One region of the Exiguobacterium sp. FD-YE-25-4 genome, then DNA from elsewhere that is predicted to be linked to it. Evidence: riboswitches for the same ligand, from Rfam matches in the RefSeq annotation. Region 1 holds a riboswitch; each other region holds the start of a gene.
What was found. A riboswitch is a leader RNA that binds a small molecule or an ion and turns the genes downstream of it on or off. The one in region 1 is predicted to bind thiamine pyrophosphate.
Positions count from the first base shown of each region.

Region 2: it holds a riboswitch for thiamine pyrophosphate, as region 1 does, so the genes downstream of both, thiW (energy coupling factor transporter S component ThiW) here and thiT (energy-coupled thiamine transporter ThiT) in region 1, are expected to answer to the same signal.
Region 3: it holds a riboswitch for thiamine pyrophosphate, as region 1 does, so the genes downstream of both, tenA (thiaminase II) here and thiT (energy-coupled thiamine transporter ThiT) in region 1, are expected to answer to the same signal.
Region 4: it holds a riboswitch for thiamine pyrophosphate, as region 1 does, so the genes downstream of both, AC13H5_RS08230 (Ykof family thiamine-binding protein) here and thiT (energy-coupled thiamine transporter ThiT) in region 1, are expected to answer to the same signal.

Region 1 covers NZ_CM168041.1:1,174,423-1,182,506, reverse strand. Annotated here, with positions in the region: gene rpmB (50S ribosomal protein L28) at 219-407, shown strand; gene AC13H5_RS06070 (thiamine diphosphokinase) at 466-1,053, opposite strand; gene thiT (energy-coupled thiamine transporter ThiT) at 1,053-1,625, opposite strand; TPP riboswitch at 1,702-1,802, opposite strand; gene rpe (ribulose-phosphate 3-epimerase) at 1,822-2,478, opposite strand; gene rsgA (ribosome small subunit-dependent GTPase A) at 2,480-3,364, opposite strand; gene pknB (Stk1 family PASTA domain-containing Ser/Thr kinase) at 3,409-5,346, opposite strand; gene AC13H5_RS06045 (Stp1/IreP family PP2C-type Ser/Thr phosphatase) at 5,352-6,086, opposite strand; gene rlmN (dual-specificity RNA methyltransferase RlmN) at 6,095-7,180, opposite strand; gene rsmB (16S rRNA (cytosine(967)-C(5))-methyltransferase RsmB) at 7,183-8,084, opposite strand, start outside.
Region 2 covers NZ_CM168041.1:2,788,578-2,796,661, reverse strand. Annotated here, with positions in the region: gene AC13H5_RS14395 (VOC family protein) at 1-508, shown strand, start outside; gene AC13H5_RS14390 (LTA synthase family protein) at 528-2,357, opposite strand; gene AC13H5_RS14385 (VOC family protein) at 2,471-2,869, opposite strand; gene AC13H5_RS14380 (VOC family protein) at 2,866-3,291, opposite strand; gene AC13H5_RS14375 (hypothetical protein) at 3,804-4,070, opposite strand; gene thiW (energy coupling factor transporter S component ThiW) at 4,135-4,623, opposite strand; TPP riboswitch at 4,688-4,786, opposite strand; gene AC13H5_RS14365 (hypothetical protein) at 4,811-5,131, opposite strand; gene AC13H5_RS14360 (phosphotransferase family protein) at 5,174-6,142, shown strand; gene AC13H5_RS14355 (hypothetical protein) at 6,144-6,890, opposite strand; gene AC13H5_RS14350 (hypothetical protein) at 6,983-7,675, opposite strand; gene AC13H5_RS14345 (AAA family ATPase) at 7,774-8,084, shown strand, end outside.
Region 3 covers NZ_CM168041.1:2,745,192-2,753,275, reverse strand. Annotated here, with positions in the region: gene AC13H5_RS14105 (GAF domain-containing protein) at 1-453, shown strand, start outside; gene AC13H5_RS14100 (tetratricopeptide repeat protein) at 458-1,396, shown strand; gene AC13H5_RS14095 (DUF2194 domain-containing protein) at 1,378-3,225, shown strand; gene pelF (GT4 family glycosyltransferase PelF) at 3,222-4,640, shown strand; gene pelG (exopolysaccharide Pel transporter PelG) at 4,621-6,069, shown strand; TPP riboswitch at 6,131-6,235, shown strand; gene tenA (thiaminase II) at 6,318-6,992, shown strand; gene thiM (hydroxyethylthiazole kinase) at 6,989-7,777, shown strand; gene thiD (bifunctional hydroxymethylpyrimidine kinase/phosphomethylpyrimidine kinase) at 7,777-8,084, shown strand, end outside.
Region 4 covers NZ_CM168041.1:1,585,867-1,593,950, reverse strand. Annotated here, with positions in the region: gene rlmN (dual-specificity RNA methyltransferase RlmN) at 1-545, shown strand, start outside; gene AC13H5_RS08245 (SMP-30/gluconolactonase/LRE family protein) at 724-1,605, shown strand; gene AC13H5_RS08240 (hypothetical protein) at 1,618-1,881, shown strand; gene AC13H5_RS08235 (GTP-binding protein) at 1,983-3,176, shown strand; TPP riboswitch at 3,239-3,339, shown strand; gene AC13H5_RS08230 (Ykof family thiamine-binding protein) at 3,419-4,012, shown strand; gene AC13H5_RS08225 (ECF transporter S component) at 4,005-4,580, shown strand; gene AC13H5_RS08220 (ABC transporter ATP-binding protein) at 4,573-5,904, shown strand; gene AC13H5_RS08215 (energy-coupling factor transporter transmembrane component T family protein) at 5,901-6,638, shown strand; gene AC13H5_RS08210 (DUF1643 domain-containing protein) at 6,650-7,237, opposite strand; gene AC13H5_RS08205 (lytic transglycosylase domain-containing protein) at 7,272-7,964, opposite strand; gene AC13H5_RS08200 (CPBP family intramembrane glutamic endopeptidase) at 8,043-8,084, shown strand, end outside.

The sequences.
Region 1 (8,084 bases):
ACTACATTCTACAATAAGTACCTAGTTATTAAAAGAACCTGCTCCATAAACTCGGTCAATTGTAGCCGTAACCCTCATTCATTATTAAAATCCTTTCCAGTAATGTCAAGTTTTTTTCTTGTCATCCTATGATTTTCTAGTTGCATCGTGAAAAAACCCGTGCTAATATAAACGAGTGTCTATTAGGACGAACCCACATAAAAAAGGAGGGGAAACGCATGGCACGTAAATGCTACGTAACAGGTAAATCACCTAAATCAGGTAACAACCGTTCGCACGCACTCAACAAGACAAAACGCACTTGGGGTGTAAACGTACAAAAAGTTCGTATTCTCGTTGACGGTAAACCTAAACGAGTTTGGGTTTCAGCTCGCGCTCTTAAATCAGGTCTCGTTGAACGCGTATAATTTTTATACACGAACGAAATAAATCCCAGCGGCATTCGCCGATGGGATTTTTTTGTGTTCATTTTTTGATATACAGCACGAGCACCTTTCCTTCGTGCACGATCAAGTCCGCCGCCTCACCGGCCCACTCGTTCGAGATCGTGAGCGCCTCATGGCTGACGACATCGTGACGGTCGAGCGGATATTTGACGCCGCGGATGGACACGTTCGCCCGCTTCCACGGGATGAGCGACAAATAATGATCGGCTTGACGTGGAAGCTCGTGACGCCCAGATCCAACAAGACGAACGGTTTGCCCGGCCGTGAACAAACGCATCTCTGGATATGCCTCGAGCAGCCCAATATTGCCGAGCGTCATATCGAGGCGTCCACCGAGAGCGCCGTACACGAGCATCTCCGTCGCCCCGTGTCCACGGGCCACCTCGAGCGCGATCTCGAGGTCGGTCACGTCTTTTTCAGATGGGTAACGGACGGCGTCAATCGGCACTTCGCCCGTGAAGGAGTCGAAATCGCCGACGACGAGATCCGGGTTCAGCCCTTGGTTCAACAGTGTCTCGTACCCCCCGTCGACGCCGATGATGTAATCGACGTCACGCGGGAGTCCCGAGATTGGTTCCGGGCTGGCCGCCACAATCAACACCCGCATTAGCGGAGGCCCCGGGTCGCGAGCGTGGCGAAACGTGGTGCCGAGACGAACAAGAGAACGAGGACGACGGCCGACACGAGGAAGGACGGCAACATATACGTCATGTTATAAGCGAACGAATAGGCGACGACCGGCCCTTCCGCGTACTCGGCGAAGAAGACGATCCCTGATAAGACGTGGGCGCCGTAGCGAAGCAAAGAACCGAGGAGCGCCCCGAGCACCAAGTAGACGACGAGCGTCTTTTTCGCCTCGTCCTTGGCGGCCCGTTTCACTTGACCAGCGAACAGTCCGGCCATCCCGACGACACCGTAAGCGAACGTGTAGTCGAGCAGGAACTGGACCGGTGTGAAGATGTAAGCCCCGAACAGCAGTTGCAGCGTTCCGACGAGCGCTCCTGTCGCCAGTCCGCCTTTTAATCCATGGCGGTACGCCATCACAAAGATCGGCAACATCGCCAGGCTGATCGATCCGCCCTGCGGCATCCGGAACGGGATGAGCAAATCAAAGATCAAGCCGAGTGCGGCGAACAATGAGATTTCAATGAGCGCCTGTAGTTTTAAACGTTGTTTCATCTTATTCCCTCCTTATTATATGAGCGAACGACAAAAAGCAGCATGACGTAAACGCCATGCTGCTATCGAGTAGCAACGTGCATTTTCGCCACATCCCTACGTCCGTGTGAACGGAACAGGTTCAAAGGGTTAGCAAATGCCTCTCAGCCACAGAATGTGACACCCCTTGCGACAATATTTGTTGTTCTATCGACGATTATACACGAGAAGCGTGACGAATGCTATCGATTGCGTCTTTATAGCTCGGCTCGTTATAGATGGCTGAACCAGCCACGAGCACATCAGCGCCAGCGTCGATGCATAATTTCGCCGTCTCTGCGTTGACACCGCCGTCAATCTCGATTTCAAAGTCGAGACGACGCGCTTGGCGCATCTCGCTCAGCGCCGAGATTTTCGGGACGACCGATTCGATGAATGCCTGGCCCCCAAAGCCAGGGTTCACCGTCATGAGGAGCACCATGTCGACGTCACCGAGCACGTGTTCAATCGATGACAGCGGCGTATGCGGATTCAAGACGACACCACACTTGGCGCCGGCCGCTTTGATTTGTTGCAACACGCGATGCAAATGATTCGTCGCTTCAACGTGAACCGTGACGATATCCGCCCCGGCCTTGATGAAATCTTCGACGAACCGTTCGGGCTGGTCGATCATCAAATGGACGTCGAGTACCATGTCCGACTTCTTCCGTAAGCTCGCTAACACCGGTAGGCCGATTGAGATGTTCGGGACGAATTGACCGTCCATGACGTCAAAATGGATGTAATCCGCTCCGGCCTCTTGGACCGCCTTCACTTCTGCCTCTAAATTGGCGAAGTCCGCCGCTAAAATCGATGGTGCAATTTTAATCATGTTAGTACCTCCGTTGTCTATCGTTTAACTCTGCCATAAACGTAACATAATTCTCATAGCGGGTGGAAGCGATTTCTCCCGCCTCGACGGCCGCTTTGACGGCACAACCTGGTTCGTTCAAATGGGCACAACCGCGGAATTTACAGTCATCATGCCGCTCGACGAACTCAGGGAAACACCAGCGCATCTCTTCGACTTCGAGTTCTTCTGGGAACTCGAGGCTCGAGAAACCAGGCGTATCGGCCACGAGCCCGTCAGCGAGCGTGATCAGCGTGACGTGACGCGTCGTGTGCTTACCGCGCCCAAGTGATTTCGAGATCTTCCCGGTTGCAAGTTCAAGCTCAGGTGCGACCGCGTTCAAGAGCGAACTCTTACCGACCCCGGTCTGTCCGGCGAACACACTCGTCTTCTCCTTAAACGACCCGCGGATTTTTTCGATCCCCGACCCGTCCTCGGTCGACGTCTCGATGACCTCATAGCCGATGGAACGATATAAAGCCGCTGCTTCGTGAATCTTCTCCCGTTCCGCCTCCGTCAACAAATCCATTTTCGTCAAAACGATAATCGGATGGACTTGCTTCGACTCGATCAAGACGAGGAAACGGTCGAGCAGATGGAACGAGAACGCCGGCTCTTTTACCGAGAATAACAAGAACGCTTGATCGATGTTGGCAATCGGCGGGCGGACGAGATGGTTCGACCGCTCGTCAACAGCCAATATATAACCGGTACCATCCCCTTGGTCTTGGATGTCGACATCGTCACCGACGACCGGCGAGATGTTCCGGTTGCGGAAATTGCCGCGGGCGCGACAACGGATCTCTTGTTTTTCTTCCGTCATGACGTCATAAAATCCGCCTTGTAATCGAATAATCGTACCTTTCATTCCATTCCCTCCTTAGAAAAAGAGGCGACGCGCACGCCACCTCTTCATTGTGAATCTTTTGCTTGTGCGTAAGTCACCGTATCCGTGCGAACGACTTCGCCGTCGACTTCAATCGTCGCGGTTCCGACTTCGTCCGGTGCGATGACGAGCGTATACGAGTAAGTCGTTGTCTCCGTTATCTTATCACGCAACACCTCGACTTCGCCACGGGCGTCGACCGTCCGAATGACGACTTCGAGTGCCTCGGCTTCTTCGCCTTCAGCGGGCGGCTCGATTTCGACGTTGACTTCCCGTTCAATCGAGACGTCCGTCGGTTCTACCCCTTGTGACACGATAACGGTCAGTTCCGTCCCCGGGTCGACTGCCGTACCGGCCGTCGGGAGTTGACGGATGATTTGATTCGCAGGAACGCTCGTTGAATACTCATCACGTTTGACGATTTTCAAGCTATTCTGTTCGGCATACGTTGTCGCTTCCTCGAACGTATAGCCCGCCAAGTTGGCGAGTTCGATTTTATTGCTGCCGGTCGAGACGACGAGCGTCACCGTCTCTTCAGATGGGACGACCTCGTTGCCTGGGGCGATCGATTGGGAGATGACATCCCCGCTATCGACCGTCTCGGATGCCTCCGACTGAATCTCGATGTCCGTGAACTCAAGATCTTTGAGCGTCCGCTCGGCCGACGACTGGGACAGTCCTTCAACATCCGGCATCTCGACCGTCTCTTTTCCGGCCGAGACGACAATCGTCACGGTCGTCCCACGTTTCGGCTTCCGTCCGGCTTGCGGTGTCTGCGAGATGACGTCGCCAGCGGCGATGTTGTCACTTGCCCGTTCAGTTGCCTCGACGACAAAACCGGCCGTTTCGAGCTCGGTCGTCGCCTCGTCGCTCGTCATGCCGACGACGTCCGGCACGACGGCACGGGACATCTCGTCAGCGATGACGTAAGCCCCAATCCCGCCACCGATCAACAGGAGCGCAAGCAAGAGCCAAAGCCACCACTTCTTCTTCCGTTTCGGTTTGTCTTTCACGGGTTCACTTGCTGCGACCGGTTGCTCCGGCGCCTCTTTGACGTTTGGCTCATCCGGTACGACCGGCGCCATGACGAGCGTCTGATCAAACGCATCTTGCTCAGCATTCGACCGCTTCGGTTCATTCGCACGTTCTGAATCAAGTGACGTCATGCAATCCTTTTTAAACGCGGCGACCGAGGCATGACGTGCGCCCGGTGACTTCGCGAGCGCCTGCATAATACAGTTCTCGAGCGCTTGCGGGATGTTCGGGTTCAAATCCATCGGTCGAATCGGGTCGTCTTGCAGATGCTGCAACGCGACGGCGACCGGCGTCTCGCCGATGAACGGCACCCGGCCGGTCACGAGTTCATAGAGCACGGCGCCGAGCGAATAAATATCTGACTTCTCATCGGCGAACTTTCCGCGCGCTTGCTCCGGGGAAAAGTAGTGGACCGACCCGAGGACCGACATCGTATGGGTCAGCGTCGCGTTCGACATGGCCACCGCAATCCCAAAGTCCGTCACTTTGACGTTGCCGCTCTGATCAATCATCATGTTTTGCGGTTTGATGTCCCGATGAATGATTCGATTCGCATGGGCATGGTCGATCGCATCACAAATCTGTCCCATGATGCGAAGCGCCTCGTCGACAGATATGTACTCTTCTTGCAAATATTGTTTCAGCGTCATCCCGTCGACATGTTCCATGACGATGTAATAGATGTCGCGTTCGTCTCCGACGTCGTAAATGGCGACGATATTCGGATGGTTCAGACTCGTCGCCGCATGGGCTTCTCGTTCAAACCGGCGTATAAATTGTTCATTATGCGAGAATTCAGATCGCAACACCTTGATGGCGACGGTTCGGTTTAAAATCTCATCGTGAGCCCGGTAGACATTTGCCATGCCGCCGCTGCCGATTTGCTGTTCGATCCGATAACGATCGTTGATTCGTTCTCCACTTCGCATCGGATTCATCCTCTCTTTCTATCTGTGAACTGGACGAGGGCAACAGTGATGTTGTCACTCCCACCCAAACGGTTGGCTCGATCGATCAATTGATCCGCCTTGACGTCCGCCGAGACGGGGCGTTCCAAGACTTGCTTGATCTCGTCATCGGTCAAATGCGTCGTCAAGCCGTCCGTACAGATTAAAATCGTGTCAAACTCGGGTTCGGCAAACACTTGCAGATCAGGTTCGACATGCTCTTTCGAGCCGATCGCACGGGTGATGATATTACGTTTCGGGTGGACGCGCATCTCTTCCTCGGTCAACTCCCCGAGCTGCTTCAACACGTTCACGTAGGAATGGTCTTCTGTCAACTGCTGAAGTTTATCGTCACGCAAGGCATACACACGACTATCCCCGACGTGGACGATGACGATCGTCTCGTCGTGCCAGCAGACACCGGCGATCGTCGTCCCCATCATGAGCAGGTTCGCTTGTTTCGAGAAATCGAGCACTTGCTCATTGGCCAGTTCCACATTGTGGCGAAACCAATTCTCCATCTCCATCGGTGAGGCCGGAAGCGTCGGGAAGGCACGACGAAACTGCTCGATGACGAGCTGACTCGCGACCTCCCCGGCTTCATGCCCTCCCATACCGTCGGCCACGAGTGCGATCCCGGCGTGCTCGTCCCCTAAAATCAAGACGGCATCCTCGTTTTGCGCTCTCACTTGCCCCCGGTCGGTTCGGTATGCTAATTCCATCTTCCTGATTACCTCGTTTCTTGTTCGCGCTCCTTCGCTCGAAGCTGCCCACAAGCCGCATCGATATCCGAACCTTGTTCGCGACGAATCGTCACGTTCACTTTTCGGTCTTTGAGCACTTTTTCAAAGGCAAAAATTTGTTTACGTGGTGTGCGGACGTAGTCGCGCTCGAGCACGTGGTTGACTGGAATCAAGTTGACGTGACATTTGACGCCTTTCAACAAGTCCGCCAACTGATGGGCGTGTTCTTCCGTGTCGTTGACACCACCGAATAAACCGTATTCGAACGTGATGCGGCGACCACTCTTCTCTGTATAGTAGTTGACGGCTTCCATCAACTTATCCAAGTTGTAGGCACGGTTGATCGGCATGAGACGAGTCCGAATCTCTGTCGTCGGCGCGTGAAGCGAAATGGCGAAGTTGATGCGCATCCCTTCATCGGCGAACTTGTAAATCTTCGGTACGATCCCACTCGTCGACACCGTAATATGGCGTGAACCGATGTTCAAGCCGTCATCGTGGTTGACCGTGCGCAAGAAGCGCATCAATTCGTCGTAGTTATCGAACGGTTCGCCGATACCCATGACGACGATCGAGTCGACTCGCTCTCCGCTCGCGTCGAGCGCGCGTTGGACGTCGAGGACTTGCGCCGTGATTTCACCGGCTTCTAAGTTACGTTTCAAACCGCCGAGTGTCGAGGCACAGAATGTGCAGCCGATCCGGCAGCCGACTTGTGTCGTGACACAGACCGAGTTGCCGTACTCGTGACGCATGAGCACCGTCTCAATCGAATAACCGTCTTGAAGCTCGAACAAGAACTTGATCGTGCCGTCCTGTGATTCTTGACGGACGAGTTCTTTCAACGTCGTCAATTGGAACGCCGCGTCTAATTTCTCGCGGAGCGGTTTAGAGACGTTCGTCATATCGTCGAACGATGTCACACGCTTGACGTACATCCAGTCATATAACTGTTTCGCGCGGAACGATTTTTCTCCTGCTTCGATGAGCCACTGTTCGAGTTCTGAATACGTGAGGGAATAGAGTGACGGCTTGGCACCGACCAATGGATTTTTTTCAACTGCTTTTGGATTCATGTTTATACCTCTTTCTTGAATGCGGCGATATAGAAACCGTCCGTCCCGAACGTCGTCGGGAGTAATTTGAGTTCAGCGCGGTCCGATGACACCATCGGGCGCAATACTTGGGGAAGACGGTCTTGGAGTGTCTCATCCCACGTCAATCCGTTCGACAAAATGTAATCGGCCTGCTGCTCATTCTCAGACGGGTCGATCGTACATGTCGAGTACACTAGCGTACCACCTCGTTTGAGGAGTGGCAAGACGGCGTCGATGATTTCACGCTGGACTTTCGGCAGTCCGGCGAGAGCAGATTTGTCTTTTGTCCATTTGATATCGGGCTTGCGGCGGATGACGCCGAGTCCTGAACATGGGACATCGAGCAAAATCCGATCGAAGCTCTCCGGTTCAAACTTGTCACCGGCCTGACGGGCATCGAGGGCAAGTGCGGTCACTCCATCGATATGCAGACGCTTCGCTTGTCGTTCAATCAACTTCGCTTTATGCGGATGCAAGTCGAGCGCGACGAGCGTTCCGCCGTCCATGCGTTCGGCCGTATGCATCGCTTTCCCGCCCGGGGCGGCACAAGCGTCGAGCACGCGTTCTGTCTTCGCGGCTTGAAGCGCATCGGCGACAATCATCGAGCTCTCATCTTGAATCGACAACAAGCCCATGTCGATGAACGCCGTCGCGTGAACGTTTCCGGACTCGATGACGAGCCCGTCCGCTGATAGTTCCGACCGCGTGGCGACGACATCGACTTCAGCGAGCCGTTCAATCATCTCGTCAACGGTGACACGTTGGCGGTTGACCCGGACCGTGACCGGCGCGGGTTCGTTGTTCAATTTACACATCGCCTCGGTCGCTTCGACACCATACGTCTCCACCCATTCGGCGACGAGCCAATCAGGATGGCTATGTT
Region 2 (8,084 bases), 1.3 Mb from region 1:
TAGCGGCGGGATGGACATCCAGACCGTGACCCCATGCTTTTTGTTCGTCGGGGACGTCTTCGGCCGCGCTGAGGCGGCGATGAATGACTGGATTTCTATCTTCCCGGATTCTTACGTGCTCGAAGACCATATGATTCGTTACGAGGCGACAGACGGTCCAGAGTTGGAAGGGAAGCTCAATTACGCCCGCTTCGTCTTGTCCGGACGCGAGTTCGTCGCCATGGACAGCGCGGAGAATCATCAATTCGCCTTCAATGAGATGCAGTCGCTGATCGCGTTTTGTGAGACGCAAGCCGAGATTGACGAGTACTGGGCCAAGCTGTCGGCCGTCCCGGAAGCGGAACAGTGCGGCTGGCTCCAAGACCGGTATGGTGTCTCCTGGCAAATCGTGCCTTGGGAGATGGAAGAGATGCTGACGACCGGTACAAAGGAGCAGCTGGCGCGCGTGACGCAAGCGTTCTTACCGATGAAGAAAATCGATGTCGCCGCGTTACGAAACGTCTACTGACCAAAACAAGCCGTCCCGATTATTTCGGGGCGGCTTGTTTGTCGTTTGGTGTGAAGTCGGACAGTGCGTCCTTCTCAATCATTGTATCGGATAACCGAAGCTGTTCGGCGGCCTCGTCAATGTATGGTTCACATGCTTGAAGCGGTAAGTCATCACCGGTCTCGACCGAATAACACATGCCGCTGCCGACCGGATCTGTCAAATCCGGGACGAAATAAAGGTCGTCGTAGCGGAACGAGCCGTTCCGGAACACGGTCAAATTGGGCTCATCGTCGAGAAGCGAACTTCCAAGCATGTACGTCGGTGTCATCCCGAGCAAATCGAGGATAGTCGGGGCCAAATCGACTTGACCGCCGCTCGTCTGCACCGTCTGACCTCGTTCGAGTCCGGCCGGTTTGATGAATAACGGGACGGAGCGATCGAGCTGGAACAAATCGACCGTGGAGTCGGCATCTGCATTTACGGCCATCTCGCCACCGGTAGCGGTCAATCCGCTGTCATGGTCGCCATAAAAGACGACCAAGGCGTCGTCCCACGTTCCGTTGGCTTTCAGTCGTTCAATCATGAGACCGACGGCGGCATCGGTGTAGTGGACGGTATGATAATAGTCTTGGAGGAGCGGGTCCTCGTATTCCGATAGATCCAACCGTTTCTCCTCGTCCGGAATCTCATACGGCGTATGGCTCGTCAACGCGACCATGAAGGAATAGAACGGCTCGTCCAACGTGTCCAAGTGGTCGACCGATGTCGTCAGGAACTCCTTGTCGCCGACGGCCATGCCGATGACCGGATCGGCCGGATAATCGTCTTGGTGGAAGAAGTGGTTGTAGCCAATCTGCTCGTAGAAGTTGGCGCGATTCCAAAACTCCTTGTCGAACGCATGCATCGCGGCCGTATCATAGCCGGCTCGTCGCAACTGTGCAGGCAACGCGTCAAACGTGTTCGTCGCATACTGCGTATACACCGAACCTGATTTGACGGGATAGAGCGAGGCGTTGACGGTAAATTCCGCATCGGACGTCCGGCCCTCGTGCGTCTGATGATAAAAATTCGGGAAATACAGCATCTCATCACGAAGCGCGTTCAAATTCGGCGTCAGTTCTTGCCCGCTGACCGTCTGGCCGATCACGGACGCTTGGAACGACTCGAGCTGGACGACGATGACGTTCGTATCGGCTGTGGCGTCAACCGGTTCGGTCGCTAACGCTTCGATTTGGCTGAGCTCTTGTTCTGTTAGGTCGCCACCGAGATGAAGGGCGTCCTGAATGCCGCGGAATGTATCGAGGCCGTGATAGCCCCAAAAGCCGAGCTGATAATACTCGCGCATATTTGAAATCGGGCTTTTCCGGTGATCTGTTTCGGCGTAATGAACAACGGTCGGGACGGTAAAGACGATGAAGCCGACAAGAAAACCGGTGACTGCCAAACGGCGACCGAGACGTTTCGGTTCCGTGATGGGGTGTCGCTTCATATAGAGGAGGACAGCCGCGTAGACGAGCAAGTCCGTGAACAAGATGAAGTCGGGCGCTTGAATCAGTGTCAGAAAGCCGCCCCCGACGTCTCCCATCTGGCCGATATCAGACAGTAGGGTGGCCGACAGCAAGTTACCGAAATAGCGGTAGTACCAGACGTCCGAGATGAGCAACGTGCTGTGCAGAAACAGCGACGTGAACAAAATCAAGCGGCGCGTCTGTTGTTTTATGAGTAGCGCCCAACTCGTCATCATCAAGATGGTCGCTAGATTGATGAACAAAAAGCGCAGGTCGAACGCGCTCGCCGTCAACAGACTGAATAGGAACAGCTTGGCGAGGGAGAGCGATAAGTAACTCCAATAATCGAGATATTTCATGAAAGACCTCCAAACGGTACGGACAAAGTGTGTTCTCTGTCATGTACCTGTTCGAAGACGGCGAAAAACATGAGGGTGTGCGATTTTGGCAATAAAAAAAGCGAGGCAGCGCCTCACTTGATTAAGAACGTGTCCCGGAGCTCGATAATCGTGCCTTCCGGAGCTTTTAATTTACTCAAATGACCGTCAACGACGAAGTAGATGTTCCCGCCGTGCTTTGGTAGGAACGTCACGCCAATGTCCTCAAGCCGCCTTACTTCCGCTTCGAGGTCATCGACATAAAGCGCGAAGTGGACCGGTCCGGCCACGTGCTTCGAATAAGGCGACAACGTCTCGTCGACTTTTGCCGTTTGAAGCTCGATATAAAAGTCACCGAGTTTGAGCCAGCTGTTGAACGCTCGGGTGTGGAAGTCGGGTGACTCTTGGACGAGCTCGAAGCCGAGCGCCTCATAGAATCGTTTGGACGCCTCGTAATCGGGCGTTTGGATGCAGAGATGGTGGATTTGTTTCATTGGGTCTGTCCTTTCAATTGTGCTTGTCTAATCTGGTCTCGATGGAAGGGCGAATCGGCTGATTCTGACGTCAGACTGATGACGTTGCCATCCGGGTCCAATACATCAAAACAACTCATCCCGCCAAAATCTTGAAGTCGGCCAGGTTTCAAGCCGGCGCGTTCAAATGTGTCATGGATGGATTGAATGTCGTCGCAGACGATGTTGAAGCTGACGTGTTCGTCACCGTTTCGGTCGCTGAACGTCGTCGAAGCAACGTTTTTCGTTTCAATCAATCCGAGTTGGGTCGCCCCGTCTGGGAAATGGACGCCGATGCCACCTTCCCAACGTCCGATTTCAGATATGTGAAAGTGGGTTTGATACCATTCCAATGATCGGATTAAATTTGTTACAGGAATAAAGATACTGCCGATACGAAACATCGCTTTGCCCCCCTTATTTTCTTTCAGTGTAGCGAACGGCTCACTGAAAATATAGGTGGGAAGAAACTTTTTGAGCTGTGATTTTTATGAACAAGGTAAGGAGATAATGATAATGCAAATTCACTAAAAATCGAAGGAAGACGACTAGACCCGGTTCAACTTACAACATCACTAACGTATTGAGTAGTAAGAAAAGAAGGAAACCAGCGCCTGAAAAGATTAATACGCCTAATAATATGTTCCCTTTTTCGTCTTTAAATTTTTTGACATACAGCACGGAAAAAATAAGCAGTACCGCCAACAGAGTGGTCAAAGAAAGAAAGAGCAATGTAATCGAGTGATTCGATATGATTCCAAAATTGAAAAAGAATTCAGAGATGAAGATGAATAGAAAAATTAAAGTCCCGACTAACAATGAGTAAAAATAAGGATTGCGATTAATGTCCATAACTAAACACTCCTTCTTCACTAGAGTTATAAAACCATCACATCACGTCAAACAGGGACAGCCGTCATAAATCGGCTGTCCCTGCTTTTGTGGACGTTGTATTTTGGACAGCACTGCCCGCTTTGAAAAAGAGAACGATCGCGGCCACTCCGAAAATCGAGATGAACACGTTTTGGAGCAGAATATCGACGAACATCGGCTCGCTGGAAAACGTGCCCGTCGCAATCTGAGCATTCCAGCGGGTGAACGTGGCGATGCGTTCAAGCGTATACAACAGACCGGACATGAACAGGCAAGCGGTGGCAGCCAGTAATAGCGTCAATCGATTCAAGAAATGACCTCCCAGTATGTGTTATCCTGATTTTACCATTTTTTTTAGCGGGGGGAACTCCTATTTATCGTTTCGCCGTGAGCGGTCGCAATTGTTTGACCCGAGCCAAAACAATCCAGCCGAGCACGGCCCCAGTCACACTCGAGGCAAGGAAGGCTGGGAAGAAGAACAGCGCCCCGAACTCGCTCCCCATCAACACCTTGGCGTACGGGACGGCGACGAGCGAAGCGATGAGGCCGGTCCCGATGACTTCACCAAATGCGGCGAAGGCTACGCGGTTCGTCTTCATATAGAAGACCCCGGCCAAAAGCGCCCCAATCATACCTCCGGGAAAGGCCAAGAGCGACCCGGTACCGGTCATGACACGGACGATTCCGGTCACGAACGCAACGAGAACGGCCCCGATCGGCCCGACGGTGACGGCGGCGATGACGTTCACCATATGTTGAATCGGATAGGCACGGGCGACACCGGTCGGAATCGAGATGAACAGGGAACCGATGACGGCGATGGCGATGAGCATCGCCATCCAAGTGAGTTGTTGAATACGCATAGATAGTCTCCTTTCAAAATGAAAACGCCACTTCTCCAAGTGGAAAAGTGGCGTGGAAAGACAGACGAATCCCACACCACTTCCCTACGCTGGTATGAGCCAGATCAGGTTCGAAGGGTCCGGCGCATGCCGTCTCAGCCCGAAGGCTCCCCTAGTGGTCGTTTATTAACATGAGTATAGCATACCGTCATTTGACGCGGTCGAGCTTTCGTGGTCGGAACGTGACATAGATGATGCCGACGAACAGACCGTACAACAAAAGGGAGAAGACGAGATTGATCAGCCACGGGAGTGTCCCCATGAACACGGCGACGGACGCGTTTTGAAACCAGACGAGCGAGAGCGACAGCCCGACAAAGCTGAGAACGAGCGTTGTCCAAAAGCCGACATCTCGGCGCTTGAACAGACGCCAAACGAGCAGCCCGATGATGAGACTGACGATGGCCGTCGCCCCTAAGTACATATACAAGATGGCATCGACCGGGTATGAGTAATATACAACGTCCATATCGTTTCCTCCTAGGAGATGATGAAAGAAAGGGTGAACAGGATGAGACAGGCAATCCCATGGCGTGACCGATCGTTTCGTGAACGGTTCGAACGATGGATTGAGGCAAACGTGCCGAATGCGAGGTGGCACGTGATCAAAGATACCGATTTGACGTACTTGCTTGTTGGCGCGCTCGATAAGGAACGTTACTACGCCAAAGCGGTGACCGATATCAGCCGCGGCGAGGCCGGATTGTCGGCGTTTCTGGCCGAGCGGCATCCTGATTTCGTGCCTGACGTCATCGCCATCGATTCAGCCCGGAACTGGTTGCTCATGCGAGACATCGACGGAGAGGCGCTACGTGAACGACCGGACGTGAGTCGATACGAAGCGGCGTTGCGTCAATACGCACAGCTGCAGCGACAGGAGATCGACCAGATCGAGACCTACTTGTCTTACGGCATCCCGGACCGCCGACCGGCCAAGTTGAAGGACGAAATCCGCACGTATTTACCTGAGCTCTGCGTCGGGCTCGAGCAATACAAAGCCGAGGCCATGCTCGCGCTTCAAGATGAATTGATCGCCATGTGCGATGAGCTGGCGACCGGGATGCCGATGAGTCTCGAGCACGGTGATTTGCACGGCGGCAACATCTTCTGGCGGGAACGGACGAATGATTTGTGTATCCTCGACTGGGGCGACGCGACCGTCACGCATCCGTTTTTCAGCGTGCGCGTGTTTTGGAACGCGCTGTACGACTTATTGCCGGAAGAAGACGAGGTCGCCTGGTATGAACAGATTCAAACGATGCGTACGGTTTACTTGGAAGCGTGGAGCGGCGTCGCACCCAAGGACGTACTTTGGCGTCATCTATTGATCGCCGAAGAGCTCGGTTGCGTCTATCGTGCCTTGTCGTGGCATGTGTATGTGACGAGGTACCGGTACGATGTAGCTGAGTCGAGCGATAAGCCGGCGCAATGGCTCAATTTGCTACTCGAGTACCGGGACTTGAAACGACGCTTCCCATAAGTCATTCATGTTTCTCGAGTAGGTTTTCATAATCCGTCTCGCTCCAAAACAGCGGAGCAATCGACTCCGGCCCTTTGAAGATCTCACCGTCCCGGTCATAGACGATGGCATAGCCACCCTCGACCTCAAAGACGATCAAATCGGCCTTCACTTCCTTGACCCCGTTCCCAGCGATGATGACGTTCTCGAGCGGGTCACGCGCGACTTGCACGCCCCATTCGTCGAGCTCGACGATGAGTGCGGACGTATAAGCGTGACGGTTATAGAGCGCCTGAAACTCGTCTTCGGTCAAAACGACGTCCGTCGGTGGGGCACTCGTCCCATATTTTCGTTTCTCGATTTCTTCGACGAATTGGAGGAACGACGCCTCTTGCCAAAACAGCGGCGCGACCGACTCGGGGCCGTTGGCGATGTCTCCGTTCGCGCTCTCATAGACGGTGGCGTACGTGCCGTCGTCAAGTTTGAACGGATGAATGTCGGCGTATGTATGATGGATGCCGTCGCCGGCGATGACGACGTGCTCGAACGTCTCGCGGAACGGGGTGAGTCCATCGTTCTCGAGTGCCGTCAAGAGCGGCGCTACTTTTTCGTATTGGTCGAAGACGTCCTTAAAATCTTCTCGCGTCCAAGCGGTGATGTCTTCGGACGACGGCTCATTTGTATCGGCTGGGACGATGGGTTGCTCAACGGAATCGGTGCACCCGGTCAATAAAAACACACTGAATCCGAGTAGGCCTAGGCGTTTCATCAATCAAACCTCCTAAGAAAGTTACATTTTTTTCCTGTTATCAATGAGCGTAGCATGTTTGCCAGTCATTGAGAACCCGGGTACTTTCTCGCTCAGGGTTGCCGCTTCAAGTAACGGTCGAGTGCCTCGTGAAATCGTTGTTGCTGCTCGAACGGGATGTCATGATCGGATGCGGGACCATAGCGAATCAGATGATAGAGCGAGGCGTCGATATCTGTCAGCTCGATGCGTTCGAACCAGTCGACGACCGTCTCATTCGTCCGAAGTTTTAACTCAGGGGCGAGCGACGCGTTGAACGTGATCAGCCAATCCCTCAGTTCGATATTCGTGAGCATCGGGAACGTCCGTGCCTCAATCGATGTGTCCGCGTTGAGAGACAGTGGCGCCAAGGCATTCTGTCTACTAGAGAACGTGAATCCTTTTCCCCGTCGACGACGCAGCCATCTACGCACGCCATAGACGGTCAACCCGATGGCGGCAAGGAAGGCGAACAATGTGCCGAGTCCGCCTGGGGCATCACCATTCCCGCGACCGAACTTGAATTTGAGCATCTTTTCCTTCGGGCGAGGGTCTCCCTCAAATTTGGGCCCTGTCGTTTTCCCCATATCGATGCCGCCTGTTTGCCGCTTATCCTCTTCTTCTCTGTTCACTTCCGTCACGTTAATTGGAGCAGGTGTATTGATTGTTTGGAACCAACTGAACGTCTCCTTGCTGATAAAGACGAACATCACTACGAGACAAGCTGTCACAACAAGGAACCCTATAAATCGAGATGACCACTTCATCCTTTCCCTCCTTATCGGAATGTTCAGACTATTTATTGTCTATATTACCATAAACAGGTAAACTTCGAATAAGACATCTACCAACGGAGGGGAACGAAATGGGAATCGAAGCGGTCATCAAACAGTTGAATGAAGTGTATTTGGGGAAAGGTGAAGTCGTCCGGCTCTGCTGCACGGCGCTTCTCGCCGAAGGGCACATCTTGCTCGAGGACGTACCTGGAACGGGGAAGACGTTGCTCGCCAAAGCGATTGCCGGCAGTTTGGACGGGTCATTCTCGCGCATCCAATTTACGGCCGATTTGCTCCCGTCCGACGTCATCGGGACCGACTACTTCAATATGCAGACGCAAGGATTTGACCATCGCCAAGGTCCGATTTTCGCGAACATCGTCCTGATTGATGAAATCAA
Region 3 (8,084 bases), 1.4 Mb from region 1:
GACGGGATGACCCGAGAAGTCGTCGTCATCAAACGGTTGCCGCTTCGAAAATTGACGACCGATGACTTGCACGTTCTCAACATCCTCTTCTCGTGGATTGGCACACGCATTCAAAATGCCGAGAACCTGATTCGTAAAGAGCAGCACGAGAAGATGCATAAAGGCACCTCATTTTATAAGAAAGAAGCGTTCACAGAACTCGTCGCCATCCAAGAACAAAAGAAGATTCACCATGGACAGCCGTATATCGTCCTCGAATATCCGCTCGGGTATGAGCCTGTCTCACTCGAGAGTATCGAGGCCATCGTCCATTCATATTTACGGGAGATCGATGTCGTCGGGTACGACCCTGATGAGAACAAGCTGTTGCTCTTACTCCCAGGAACGAGTGAAGAACACCGTCAACGGATCTATGACCGGATCGAAGGGATTTTGATCCAGAAGGGAGTGTGACGAGATGGAGTCTACCATTCGTCTCGTATTGATCGGGATTTATGTCGTTCATGCACTGCTCGCCTTCGGATTATTGATCGCGTTGAAACGAAGAATGAAAGCGCCGGATTATGGCGTCGCGGTGGCGGCCCTCAGCTTCGGTCTGTTCTTACCGTTTTTGGCCGAACTTGCCGTCTATGCGGTGTATCGGCTTGCTGAACGGTTCGGTCGGAGCGGTCTGATTGAAGACTATGACGACTATATCGACTTCAAGGTCGTCAACTATGAACAGATTCGTCATGAAGCGAGCAGCAGCACCAATCTGTTACCGCTCACCGACGCCATCAACTCGAAAGATCCGGCTATCCGCAAACACTCGATTTTGACGCACGTCAACCAGTCGATTGACCAGCAAGGCAAGTATTTGCAGATGGGACTTGAGAGCACGGACAGCGAGACTGTCCACTACGCCGCGGCGACAATGAACATCTTGATCGATCAATATGAACAAGAATTGAAACACGCCAAACGCGAGTACGACTTAGGTAACCCAGACACGATTCGACGGCTTGCGACGATTTATAAACGCATGATCCATAGTGAACTCATCACCGAGGTCATGTTGAAGGACAAGCGAGGCGCATGGCTGGAAGAATTATTGAAAGCGAAGACGCTCTATCCGCCTTCGCCCTGGATTTACGAGGACTTGAACGAGATTTATCTCACGTTAGAGCGCCCCAAAGAGCAATTGAACATTTTAAAAGAGTACGTCCATCATTTCCCGGAACGCATCGAGGCTCATCTGATGCTTATCAATTACTATTATGAGCGCGAACGTTGGAACGAAGTGAAGGCGGTCATGTTTATGATGCAGACCCAATTCTCACTGGAGGACGTACCGTATGAGTACCGACTGTTGTTTGAAGAATGGAGTGACACGACATCATGGAAAAACGAACTGTAATCTCATTCTCGCTCTTCATCGTCTTATTTTTAGTCGTCGTCGGTGCGATTCAATACTTACGGATCCACTCGCTACACACGTTGTTGCCAAACGTCGCCGAGCAACAGATGAACATCGACCAGTTGAAGAGTGATGCCTCGGCAAAAGCGGGTGAGCATCAGCTTCAAGTTTATCTCGTCCGGGATGAAGGCGATTTGGCGGTCGAAACGGCAGACAACCTGCTGTACGGTCTGCAGTATGCGAAACTTGACGTTCGCGAAGTGAACCCAGGCGCCGTCGGGTCGATTGCGCCATCTCCATACACCATCATCATTTTCACGGGTGAAGATACGACAAGATGGCCGTTCGTGGAAATGAAACGTTATGTCGAACAAGGCGGGAACCTCGTCTTTGCGAATCGGTTTAAAGATCCGGCATGGAACGCGTTGACCGGCATCGAAGAAATCGGTGAGTACGTACCGGACGTGTATGGTCTAAATTTTGAAGAGACGATTTTCCCTGGGTACGTTGACTTGAACCCACCGGACGACTTATTTGTCCATAGCGTCGTCGATTTTGCGATTGCAGACGAGGCCAACGTCATGTTGTCGGCCGAAGGATTCCCGATCCTTTGGGAATACGGTGTCGGCGAAGGGAACGTCCTTTATTGGAATACGACGATCACCAACCAAAAGATGATCCGCGGTCTGTTCGTTCAGACGCTCGGCACGATGCCACCGGCGTTCGTCACGGCACAAGCAGCGATCAAGCTCATGTACATCGATGATTTCCCGGCACCGGTCATGGACGGAAAGATGAAAGACGTGTCCGCGACCCCGCTCGATAAATCGGTCAAAGATTTCTTCGCCGAGGATTGGTGGGAAGATATGGTCGATTTGGCGAAAGACGACGACTTGATTTACACGGGTGCCATGATTGGGACATATGAAGAGGAGATGGAGCTCGTCGACGAACAGTTGATCAAACGGGGTGAGTTCCCAATGCTCTACTTTGGTCGCAAACTGATCGCCCACGGTGGGGAAATCGGACTCCATGGCTATAACCACCAGTCGCTCGTCACGGCCGATGAACCGATTGACCCGACGTACGGGTATATCCCCTGGCAAGATAAAGACGAGATGAAACGGTCATTGCTTCAAGCCGAGTCCGTGTTTGCGAACTATTTCCCGGCCGAGACGCTCAAGTCATACGTCCCGCCGTCGAACGCGCTCAACCGGACTGGGGTCGATGCGATCGCCGAAGCGTTACCAGAACTGCGCACGATTGCTTCGCTCTACACGGGGGAGCCGGAGAGCGGGGACTTCGTCCAAGAATTCGAATTTGATGCGACGCATCCGAACTTGTACCATTTCCCGCGTGTGACAAGCGATTACGGGGAAGAGCGCGGATCGATTTTCCAAATGGTCGATGCAATCGCCAACTTCGGTGTGTTTTCCCACTTCATTCACCCGGATGATGTCATCGACCCAGACCGGGCCTTCGGGCGGGACTGGGATACGATGTACGCGAGCCTTCGCAAAATCGTCCATGACGTGAAAGATCAATATCCTCACCTCGAGGCGTATACGCAACATTATGCGACCGAAAAGATGATCACATACCAACAAGCTGATTTGAATGTCACTTTTGATGAGTCGACCGTCTATTTGGCTGGGGAAGGTCTCGTCAACCCCTCTCATTTCACGATTCGCCTCAAACCGGGCCAATCACTTGAGACGGGAGAGTTTGACTTTGGGACGGTTGAACAATGGGAAGCCGACCGTCCGCTCTATCTCATCAAACTGACATCGGCGAACGCTGAAATCGCCATCAAGGGGGAAGCGCAATGAGAATCGGACTCGTATTAGAGGGCAGTTATCCATACGTGAGCGGAGGCGTCTCAAGTTGGACGCAGACGTTGATTGAGGCGATGCCCGAAGTGTCGTTTGAAATCATTTCGATTCAACCGACAGAGAAGCGTCCGGAAGACATGAAATATGTGTTCCCGCCGAACGTTTCAGGGATCACTCACTTGTATTTGAGCGACGTGGGCGAGCGAGCGAAAGGGCGATTGAAGTGGGGCACTGAGGACGAACAGAACGTATCGGACTGGCTCATGTTGAAAAGTCCGAACCGGCAAGCGCTTCGTTTGCTTGGGAAAGAAGTGCCTTCAAGTCAGGCGTTTTTCGCAAGCGAGTTCTTTTGGAAAAATGTCAAGGCGGCTTACGCCGAGGAAATGAACGGAGGTTCGTTCATCGACTATTTCTGGATGTGGCAGAGTATGTACACTCCGATTTTACGGGTGCTCCATCAACCGCTCCCGAAAGTCGACCTCGTTCATTCCGTGTCAACGGGTTATGCCGGTGTGGTCGCGTCCTACATGAAGGAGACGCAAGGGATTCCGTTCATCTTGACGGAGCACGGCATCTACTCGCGGGAACGCGAAGAGGAGATTCTACAGTCGTATTGGATTCCAGCGCCGTATAAGCCGAGGTGGGTCCGTTTCTTTCACCATTTGTCGCGCGAGGCCTATAACGCGGCCGATGAGATCATCACCTTGTTCGAGCGAAATCGCGAATATCAAGAATGGATCGGCGCCCCGAGTGAGAAGACGAAAATCATCGCCAACGGCATCGCCGATCGACAAATCCAGGCGACGGTCGACCGTCCGGAGCACGATCTCTTTCAAATCGGGGCCATCGTCCGCTTGGTGCCAATCAAAGATTTGAAGACGATGATTTACGCCGCCAAGATTTTGCAGGAGCGGCATCGTCTGTTCAAGCTGACGATCATGGGACCGCTCGATGAGGATGAGGAATATGCGGAAGAGTGCCGGTTGCTCATCGAACAGAGCGGGCTGACCGATTATGTCGAGCTCGCTGGAAAGGTTGATGTCCAAGCCTATTTGCCGAAGTTTGATTTACTTCTGTTGACGAGTATCTCGGAAGGTCAACCGCTCGCGATTCTTGAAGGCATGGCAGCCGGCATCCCGTGGGTCGCGACCGATGTCGGGGCTTGTTCCGAGCTCCTGTATGGACGAGAAGACGACCCGTTCGGTCCAGCCGGGTTTATCGTGCCCCCGGTTCATCCGGAAGCGGTCGCGGACAAGGTCGAGTGGATGATGGATTATCCGCAGGAGCGGATGCGGTTCGGTAAGAACGGGCGGGAGCGGGTCCGCCAATACTATCGTCTCCAACAAGTCGTGGACCGCTACAAAGCCATCTATGAAACGAGGAGGGAACAGTATGGCGGGCATCGGGTTTAAGCTGCAGAAGTTGTTCCAAGAAGACTACTATTCGTCCAGGTTGAAGGCGTACACGTTCTCGGGCCTCGTCACATCCGGACCGTGGTTGATCGTCATCTTGGTCGTCGGGACGATTCAATGGTTGGCGTTCCAAATGCCGACGTTATCGCTCGCCGAACGGACGCTTTTCATGATCTCGGTCTCGTACGCGTTCATCTTCTCGCAAATCTTGTTCAGCTTCCAACAGCTCGTCGTCACCCGATATGTGGCGGACTTGTTTTACGAGAAGAAAGCGCATGAAATTTTCCCGGTCTTCACCGGGATGCTCAAAGTGACGATCCTCGCCGCGACGATTCTGTACAGTATCTTTTGGCTATTGTCGCCGCTCGATTTTCTGTACAAACTGACGTTGTTCGTTTTATTCATGACGATTAACGTCATCTGGGTCATGTTCTTGTTTTTAAGTGCCGCCAAGTATTATCAAGCGGTGGCCTATAGCTTCCTGCTCGGCGGACTCATCTCGGTCGGGAGCGTCTATGCGATTAGCCGTCTCATGGTCGACCCGTCGAGTCTCGAGCTGTTGCTCGGTTTCACGGTCGGGATGATTGTGACGTTGTTCGGGTTGTTCTTCGCGATGCTCCGGACGTTCCCGCTCCGTTACGCGGTGAAAGAGTTCTCGTACTTCAAGTACTTCGACCGCTATCCAGACTTGTTCGCCATCGGCGTGTTGTACGTGCTCGGGATTTGGGTCACGAATTTCATCATCTGGTTCGGTGAAGGACGTGTGATCATCGCGGACTCGTTCTTGTTCAACCCGTATTATGACACGGCCATCTTTTGGTCGTACTTGACGATCATCCCGACGCAACTCCTGTTCGTCGTCGCCGTCGAGACCCGGTTTTATGAGCGCTACCGTACGTTTTATGGATTGATTAACTACGGCGGGGCGCTCCATCAAATCGAGAAAGCGAAACAGACGATGACGTCGGTGCTGAAAAATGAGTTGATTCGACTCGCGCGGAGCCAAGGCGTCGTGACGTTGTTCGCCATCCTCATGGCAGGCGTGTTCGTCAGTTGGAGCGGCGTCCCGGATGAGATCGGTCAAATCTTTCGGATGACGACGCTCGCGGCGTTCGCGAACGCGATGATTCTCATCTTGACGTTGTTGTTGCTCTATTTCGAGGATCGACGCGGGGCATTGTTCGTCAATATCTCGTTCTTCACGTTGAATGCGTTGTTCACGCTCTTGCTCTTGCCGCGCGGCATCGATTGGTACGGCGTTGGCTTTGCTGTCAGCACGACAATCACGTTCTTCTTGGCCGGCCTGCGTTTGATCTATTACATGGGCAAAGTCGATTATTACGTGTTCGCGGCCTCGAATCGACGCAAGCTCGGTACCGAACGGTTCTCCCAAATGGGGACGTTGTTGAACCGTCGCTTCTCGCGATAAAGGGTTTTCAACATGGAAAAAGACTGATATGATGTGGTCGTAGACGACCGAATTTCATAATGTTTACCACTAGGGGAGTCGCGTGACGCGGCTGAGATGGACGAGGTCCAGACCCTTTGAACCTGATCTAGTTCACGCTAGCGTAGGGAAGTGGGCGAACCGATTGTTCTCGTACACTTTGTGTAAATCCGACGCCGCTTCCGTTATGGGAGGCGGCGTCTTTTTTGATCACAAAGGAGGATACATGAATGACATTCACCGCACATCTTCGACAAGAGGCAGATGCCTTGTTTCAAGCCAGCTTTGACCATCCGTTCGTCCGCGAGCTCGGAACAGGCGAACTCGACGAGGCGAAATTTAGGCATTACGTCATGCAAGATTCATACTATTTGAACCAGTTCTCCAAAGTACAGGCGAAAGGCGCGACCCTCGCCCCGAACATGGAAGTCGCGAGCCGCTTTTTGACGCATGCGCTCCATACCATCGAAGCAGAGCATGCGTTGCACCGTGAGTTTTTCACCTTGCTCAACGTGACGGAGGCGGAGTGTGCGACGTTTGAGCCGGCCCCGACGGCTTACGCCTATGCGCTCCATATGCAACAGGCCGGTCCGACGCTCGGTGATGTGCTCGCTTCGATTTTGCCGTGCTACTGGGTCTATTATGAGATCGGGGAGCGATTGAAAGATGCGACACCCGATCATCCGATCTATGCGACGTGGATTGCGACGTACGGTTCGGAATGGTTCCGCGATCTCGTCGAGGAACAGCTTGAACGGCTCGACGTGCTCGCCGGACAAGCGACAGCGGAAGAACGGGTCCGGTATGAACAGCTGTTCTTGAAGAGTTGTTATTATGAACATGCGTTTTGGGAAATGGCGTGGACGCTCGAGTCGTGGGATTTACCGGCGGGGGTGACACGATGAAGCGCGACTTATGGGACAAAGTCAGAGCCGAACGGCCACTCATCCATAACATTACGAATATCGTCGTCGCTAACTTTTCGGCGAACGGGTTGCTCGCCATCGGCGCTGCGCCGGTGATGGCGTCAGCCGTCGAAGAAGTCGCGGACATGGCGTCTGCGAGCGATGCGCTCGTACTCAATATCGGCACACTCGATGCGACGACGGAACGTACGATGATTCGAGCCGGACAGGCGGCGAATGAATCGAGCCGGCCGGTCGTCTTCGATCCGGTCGGTGTCGGGGCGACCGCGTTTCGACGCGACGTCGCTACATCCATTTTGCAACATGTCCGCGTGACGGTCATCCGAGGCAATGCCGGAGAAATTGCGACGTTGATGGATGTCGCTACAAATTCGCGCGGAGTGGACGCGGGTGATGAACGGAACGATTTGAATCAAATCGCACGCGCGGCGGCACGACGCTACAACTGTGTCGTTGCCGTGACCGGAGAGACGGATGTCGTCAGCGACGGGGACGCGACGATTGAAATCAAAGGCGGCACCGCAGCAATGGCCCGGACGACAGGGACCGGTTGTTTACTCAGTACGGTCGTCGGTGCGTTCCTTGCGGTCGAATCCGACGCGTTGACGGCCACGGCGACAGCGCTCGCCGGATATGCGCGGTGCGGCGAACTGGCTACCGCTTTGGCGGATGGACCGGGCGACTTCCCTGTTCATTTCTTGAATGAACTCGGCAAGATGACAGCCGTCGAGTTGCCGAGCGACCGCATTGAGGTGGTGTCATGATGCGGCCGCAAGTATTGACGATTGCCGGTTCGGACTCTGGCGGGGGAGCAGGAATCCAAGCCGATTTGAAGACGTTTCAAGAGCTAGAGGTGTTCGGGACGAGCGTTCTGACGGCCGTCACCGCTCAAAATACGCGCGGGGTGCATGGGGTCGAAGCGGTGTCGCCGGAACTCATCACGCAACAACTCGATGCAATCGGTTCGGACTTTTCGATCGCAGCATGTAAGACCGGGATGTTATTTGATGCGGCGCGCATCGAGGCAGTCGCTACCGGGGTGAAACGTCATGTCTTCAACCGACTCGTCGT
Region 4 (8,084 bases), 410 kb from region 1:
ACTTCCTGCGTGTCGTCAAGGACGAGCGCGGTCTCGCGATCGCGCCGCGTAAAATCAACGTCTCGACGAGCGGACTCGCCGACAAGATTTACAAGTTCGCGGACCTCGATTTGCGCATCAACTTGGCGCTGTCGCTCCATGCGCCGAACGACGCGCTGCGGACGCAAATCATGAAAATCAACCGGGCGTTCCCGCTCGACAAGCTCATGCCGGCCATCCGGTATTACGTCGAGAAGACGAACAAACGAATCACGTTCGAATATATTCTCCTGTCGAAAGTGAACGATTTACCGGAGCACGCCGAGGAATTGGCGGCGCTCATCGACGATATTAAGGACAAGTCGTACGTCAACTTGATCCCGTATAACCCGGTCAACGAGCATATCCAATACGAGCGCAGTACCTCGGAGGACATCATGGCGTTCTATGATGTCTTGAAGAAGCGTGGCATCAACACCGGTGTCCGCCTTGAGCACGGGACTGACATCGATGCGGCATGCGGCCAGTTGCGCAGTAAACATATGAACGTCGAAGGTGCGAAATAAGTGGACTCCTTGAATCGAATGATTCAAGGAGTTTTTTTTTTTTTCATAGAGCCGCTCCGGTGAAGGAAAGACGGACATCGCCCCCAACTCTGCGGAACGATTTTGAAAAATCTTGAATAGACCTTGTCTGCTCAGGGAATAGTCAGTTGAAATCAATGTAGAGAGTGGAGGCAATTCAATGGAGACAGTAAACGCTGCGTTATGGATTCGAGTCAGAAATACACTTGGGGAAGGCCCGTGTTGGGATGCTGAACTGAAACGGTTCTATTGGGTCGACATCGAAGGACACACACTTTGGTGGTACGACGAAAAGGAAGATGAGCTGTCATCGTTCGATATGGGACAACAGATCGGGTTTGCGGTCCCGAAAGTGACAGACGGCGTCGTCGTCGGCTTGAAAGATGGCATTTATGAATGGGACGAGGGATCGAAGCGACTCGATAAACTCGTCGAACTCGATGACCCGGAAGGGGATCTTCGCTTCAACGACGGAAAGGCCGACCCGTACGGACGAATCTTTGCCGGGACGCTTCATCTCAACGACGAGGAGAACGAGGCGACGCTCTATCGCTTGAACCGTGACGGCACGACCGAGGTCATGCTCAGTGAATTGACGCTGTCAAACGGTCTGACATGGTCTCCGGACCACTCGACGTTCTACCATATCGATACACCGACCGAGACGGTCCGCAAATACCCGTTCGACTTGAAAACAGGAACACTCGGGGATGGGGAAGTCGTCATCGATTTCAAAGATGAGGAAGGATTCCCGGACGGTATGACATCCGATGAAGACGGCTTTTTATGGATTGCCCACTTTGCGGGCGGACGCGTCTCGCGCTGGAACCCGAAGACGGGTGAAAAAGTGCTCGAGGTGCTCGTGCCGGCCCCGAACGTCACGTCATGCTGTTTCGTCGGTGATGACTTGAAACAACTTGCCATCACGACGGCGCGCGAAGGAATGGATGACGCGGCGCTCGAGGCCCATCCGGACGCAGGTTCGGTCTTTAAAATTGATACAGATGTGAAAGGGATGCCGCTCTATCGGTTTGGTCGATAAGGAGGTACGAAGATGGTAAAACGATTGCTCGTTCGTGCGGGAATCGGTTTGGCGCTCGCGGCGGTCGCCCGGGTCGGGATTCAAAAGCTGTTGGAAGCGAACCGGGAAGACGATCATACGTATTTGAATCCGCGGTGGGATGAGACGCCGAGTGTGGATGCCGATAAGGACGCGGATGAGGTCGGTCTGACCCAGCTCGACTCGATTTATCGAGCCGAGTGGCAGGCGAACGCCTATCCACGCTCAGAGGCCGAACGCAAGGCGTTAGAAGAATAAGCAGGAGAACACGTCCGGAAACGGGCGTGTTTTTTCTTGACAAGACGTCACCGACCCGTCATCATCTAAAAAGTAACGATTACGATTTAGGAGTGGGTAGAATGAGACGAATCCCGATCACCGTGCTGTCCGGTTATTTAGGAAGCGGTAAGACGACACTATTGAACCACATATTGAACAATCGGACGGGCAAGAAATACGCCGTCATCGTCAACGACATGAGCGAGTTGAATATCGATGAGCGATTGATTGAACAGGGCGGTTTCTCGAGAACGGACGAAAAGTTGGTCGAACTATCGAACGGCTGCATTTGTTGCACGCTCCGTGAGGACCTGCTCGAGGCGGTAGCAGAGCTTGCGCACGACCGGGACCTCGACGGAATCATCATCGAGTCGTCCGGGATCTCAGAGCCGATCCCGGTCGCCCAAACGTTTACATATGCTGATGACGCCCTCGGCATCGATTTGACGAACCGAGTCTATATCGATGCGATGGTGACCGTCGTCGATGCGTTTCGGTTCTTAAAAGATTTCAACTCGGGCGAGTCGCTCCATGAACGTAAGCAGGCGATTGACGCGACGGACGTCCGCGAAGTCGTCGACCTACTCGTCGACCAAGTCGAATTCGCCGATATCATCGTCTTGAACAAGGCGGATCGCGTGACCGAGACCGAACTCAGCGAGATGACCGGACTGTTGAAGGCGCTCAACCCAACCGCGAAGCTGTTGACGTCTGTCCATGCGAACGTGGAATTGACCGAGCTGTTGGATGTCAATTTGTTCGATTTCGAACAGGCGATGCATGCGGCCGGGTGGATTCAAGAACTTGAGACAGATGTGCACACGCCGGAGACGGAAGAGTATGGCATCAGCTCATTCGTCTACCGTCGGCGTCGGCCGTTCCACCCGGAGCGTCTCCATACCTGGATTGAGACGTTTCCGGAAGAAATCGTCCGTGCGAAAGGGTTTTTATGGATCGCTTCACGGAACGACCTCGCCTGTCTGTTTTCACAAGCGGGTTACGCCTCGACGCTCGAACATGCCGGACGCTGGCTCGCGACGCTTCCGGAAGAAGAGCGTCGTCACATGTTCGCGGCCGAACCGGAACTCGACGCCGACTATGTCGAACCGTACGGGGACCGACAGACGGAGCTCGTCTTGATTGGGCAGCGGATGGATCGAGCCATCATCGAACAAGAGCTCGATCACTGTCTGCTGACAGATGAGGAGATGGCGCTGGATTGGTCGACGCTCCGGGACACACTTCCGGGGAACGAGGTCGTCACGTTCTCATAAGACCGTTTACAAAATGAAAGCGGTCGTCTATACTGATTCTTGCATGAACAACCGCATACATTGGACTACACTAGGGGTGCTTCGGCTGAGATGTGAGCATGGCTCCAATCCCTTATGACTCGATCCGGGTAATACCGGCGTGAGGAAGTGTGGCACTTTTTCTAATGGATTAAAATTGGAGGAGTGGCCGCATTCTCATGGATGCGGCTTTTTTGTGTACACATAATAAGGGGGAATAGAACATGAACAAACAATGTGGAACGAGCCCGATCGTCGGGTTCCGCTTTACACTGAGCCCGATGACGACTGATTTCGTGAGCATCATCAAAGGGGCGTTGAAGGAGACGGATTTACAAAACGTCTGGCGACATACCGATGACGTGTCGACGGTCATCCGTGGACGAAGTGAGCATGTATTCGATGTGGCTAAGGCCGTGCTGTCACACGCGACAAAGACAGGGGAACATGTGTCGATGAGCGGGACGTTCTCGGTCGGGTGTCCAGGGGATACGGCCGGAGATGAAGTGCTCGTTGTGTCGAGCGAACCGCTTAATGGTCCCGTCGGTCCGCAATATGTCTCCTCACAGTTCGCGCTCTATCCGCTCGGTGATGACGACTATATGGACATCATCTACGAAGAAATCGCTTTTGCGAAAGAGCGAGGTGTCTTCAATGACTCGATGCATTACGCCTCAGGTATACATGGGGACATCGAGCCGGTGTTCGCTTTCTATGAGGCGACGTTTGATCGCGTCCGACAGAAGACAAGCCATGTCGTCATGACGGTGACGTTCAGCGTGAACAGTCCGTCACACGAGGGACGTATGGATGCTTAAATCGTGGAAGTTAAAAGAAATCGTTTTGTTGTCGATTTTATCGGTCGTGTTCGCGGTGGTCTATTTGGCGTTCGTCCATGCTGGGAACTTGTGGGCCGGTCTGATTGGACCAATCGCCTACGAATGGATTTTTGGGATATGGTTCATCGTCTCGATTATCGCAGCTTATATCATTCGCAAGCCTGGGGCTGCATTCTTGTCCGAAGTGCTTGCGGCGACGATTGAGATGATGATTGGCAACGCCATCGGACCGCGCATCATTTTAGTCGGGATCGTTCAAGGGATCGGCGCCGAAGCGGCGTTCGCTTTGACGGGTTATAAACGCTATGATCTTTGGGTGCTCATGCTCGCCGGATTCAGTGCTGCTGTGACAAGTTTCGCATATACGTACGTCATGGGAGGTCTCAATGCCCTCAGTCCGACATATGTGGCTACGATGTTCGCACTACGCGCAACGAGCGGGATGTTGATTGCTGGTCTGGGCGGTAAGATTTTGAGCGACTTGTTGCTTCGGACGGGCGCGCTTGATGGGTATGCTCTCGCGCGACAGGACCGTATGCATGGTTGAGGCAGAACATCTGACATTTCGTTATCCGAACAAGAAATGCGATGTCTTGACGGATATCACACTACGTCTAACAAAAGGGAGAACGGTCATTACAGGGGCAAGTGGGTCGGGAAAATCAACATTGCTCGCTTTGATGAATCGTCTCTATCCGGACAATTGTGATGGCATCGTGACGGGCAGATTGCACTTGTTTGATCGCTCTTATGATACGTATGAAGCTGGCGAAGTGAACCGGCGCGTCGGAACGGTCTTTCAGGACCCGGACAGTCAGTTCGTCATGCAGACGGTCGAAGAAGAATTGATTTTCACGCTCGAAAACTTTGCCGTCGCGAGAGACGAGATGATGGCCCGTGTCACCACAATGTTAGAGGCGTTGCATTTGACCGATTATCGTCACCGTACCATTCATGACCTATCGGGGGGTGAGAAGCAGCAAATTGCCGTCGCTTGTGCCTTGATTGGCCGTCCCGAGTGGCTCCTCCTCGATGAGCCGCTCGCTCACCTCGATCCTGAGACCGCCCATCATTTCGTTCGTTGGCTCGACGGCGTCGCACAGACCGTAAACGTTGTCGTCATCGAGCATCGGCCATACATATGGGGTGATTTTTTTGACCGACAAATAAAGCTCGTGAGTGGGCGCATCGACTATGATGGACCGTTCATCGTCCGACCAGATTATGCGTTCTCTCCAATTAAAGTTGAACAAGGAAAGAAAATGTTATTTCACATACCGGAATTAAAACGAAAAACATTTCAATTAGCAGCGAGCGAGTTAAAGGTCGCTGAGGGTGATCTCATTGCGGTGCTCGGTCGAAATGGTAGCGGAAAGTCGACATGGCTGCGAAGCCTAGCCCGGAAACATCGTGAAGTCGGCCTCGTCCCGCAATCACCGGCGCATCTATTCGTTACGAATGATGTGACCCGAGAACTCGCATATGGCCATAATCGCCCGATTGAGGACGTCTTAACGCGGCTCGGGCTCGAATCAGTGCGTGACCACCATCCACTCTCCCTTAGTCACGGTCAAAAACGAAGGCTCGCCATCGGAGTGATGATGCTGTCTAATAAACAACTGATTGCGTTTGATGAACCGACTGCCGGACAAGACGAGGTATCGCTTCGTGCGCTCTATGACTTAATGGTCGAACGAATACGATCCGGCCAGACGATTTTGTTTGTGACGCACGACCTCAGCTTCGCGCGGATTGCGAACACATATTATTTGATGTGTGACGGCGACTTGAGTGGGCCATATGACGCTTCACTCTGGGATGAAAAAGAATTACTACGCACCCACGGCTTATTGATGGAGGAATCGCGATGACATTTCATGAGATGAACCCGACGATTAAATTTCTGACCGTGGCATGTCTCATGTTCGGTCTCGCCTTCATGTATAACCCTTGGACTCCGCTTGCTGTTTTTCTCGGAACAGTTACACTTCAAACGCTATTCTCTGCCGTGAGCTGGAGAAGATGGGGGTTGTTCATGATCCCATTTTTATTGACCGCGCTCGGGACATTGTGGACGACGCTCGTCTTTGGAAAGCAATCAAGCGGAGATGTCGTGTTCAAGCTGTTTGGCAATGATGTGACCGATGAGAATGTGATGCTAGCAGCGACGCTCTCCTTACGTGTGTTGGCATTCACAGCCTTGTCGCTTCTGTTCACGCTGACGACGGACCCGAAACGGTTCGTCTACAGTTTGATGCAACAAGGAAAGCTATCACCAAAAATCGCATATAGTGTCTTCGTCGGTTTTCGTTTCTTTCCGATTCTAAAAAAAGAACTGATGCAACTATATGAAACGCATACGCTACGAGGCGTACGTTTGGAGACGAGACTCGATCACATCCGCCACGTCCCCAAATTAATCGTTCCGCTTCTTGCTGGATCGATTCGCCAAGCGGAACGAATCGCGTTCTCGATGGAAGCACGTGGGTTTACGGGGGAACCTCGAGCGACGTACGAGGTTGTCCCCGTCACCAGAAACGACTTTCTGTTGGCGTCGCTTTTGCTCCTATTGTTTGGAGTGAGCGTGTGGCTTGGCGTACGTTAAAACAAGACGACTCACTCGGAGTCGTCTTGTTTCGTCTCTTTCACGATTCTAAATTTCGGTTTGATCGATTCGTTATTGAACGCCTCGAGCACGGTGTTCTCGTTGGCCATACGAATCTGTTGCGGCTCGCCTTTGGAAGTCGTGCCGATACAGAACATATGCGCCTCATGATCGGCAAAGAGCGCCTTATACGGGGTGGCATGATGCATCAAGCGTCCCGGAGAGCCCCAGCCGACGATAATCATACCTCCGCTCGCCTCGACCTCGTCGAGCGTTTCCTCAACGTAATGAAAGTTGACTTCGTCGAGTTGCGATTCGACGTACGGCAGATTGTCATTGATGGCGAGTGTCGGGACGAGGCTGATGACGCGCATCTCACGGATCGGTTGATCGAGATGGTTCCGCATGAGCATATACGCCCGCTGCGTTGTCGTACCGGACAAGAAAGCATCGCTCATCCGTGGCGAGTAGATGATGACGGCACAGATGACGCCGTCGACGACATCTGTGAATTCGTACGAACGCAAGTAGCGCTTCGTCTTGTCCTCATTGAAGACCGACTTGACACGAATCGTCACTTCCTCGATATGGGTGTTCATAAGGTTTCCTCACTTTTAATCAAATAGTGCCGGGTCAGACCCAGCCTGCGAACCATTCCAAGTAGCGGATTGTGTAGCGCGCGACACTTTGGGTTGCCGACGCCTTGTCATCCGGTAAATAAGACACATCGGTTTGATATGACTCATAAAACGACATCACATCATTGACATACTGTTCACTGCGGTTGTACTCGAAGATGGCGTTTCGAATCGAGTCCGTCGTGTCTGCCTTCGTCCCGCCGTGCTCGCTCAAATAGTAAGCGGCCGTATGGGCCGAGTCGACGAGACTGTGCGGGTCGGCTTTGCCATCATTGTTGCCATCGCGTCCGAGACCGCCGTACTGTTCAATGAGCGCGAGATCCGTCAAATCGACTTCGTCCTCAGGGACATCGCCTTTTTGATCGTCCGTGTCATATTGCCAACCGAGCCACGTCCGCGGCATGAATTGGAACGGTCCGATCGCCCCGACCGATGAACGCATCGATGAACTGTGGGAGAAAATCGTCTCGACGCGATGGACGGCGGCAAGTAAGCGCCAATCGACGTCATACGTGGCCGCGGCATCCTCATACACATCGCGATGGACGGACGGGACGCCATGGTCCCCGTAATAGGCCCGGTACAGGGCGTTGTTCACTTTATCATGTTGACCAAACCAGCCGATTGCGCCGAGGCACAGCACGATCACAAGCATGAGACCGGTCAGTCGCAAAATCAATCGTTTCAAGATTCCGCCTCCTAGCTTTCTAGACAATACCCGAATAGTGTAGCATATAGCTAACAGGAAGGACAGGAGTGGATATAGATGCTCGAACAGGCCGTCTTTACCATCATTCTCATGTATTTG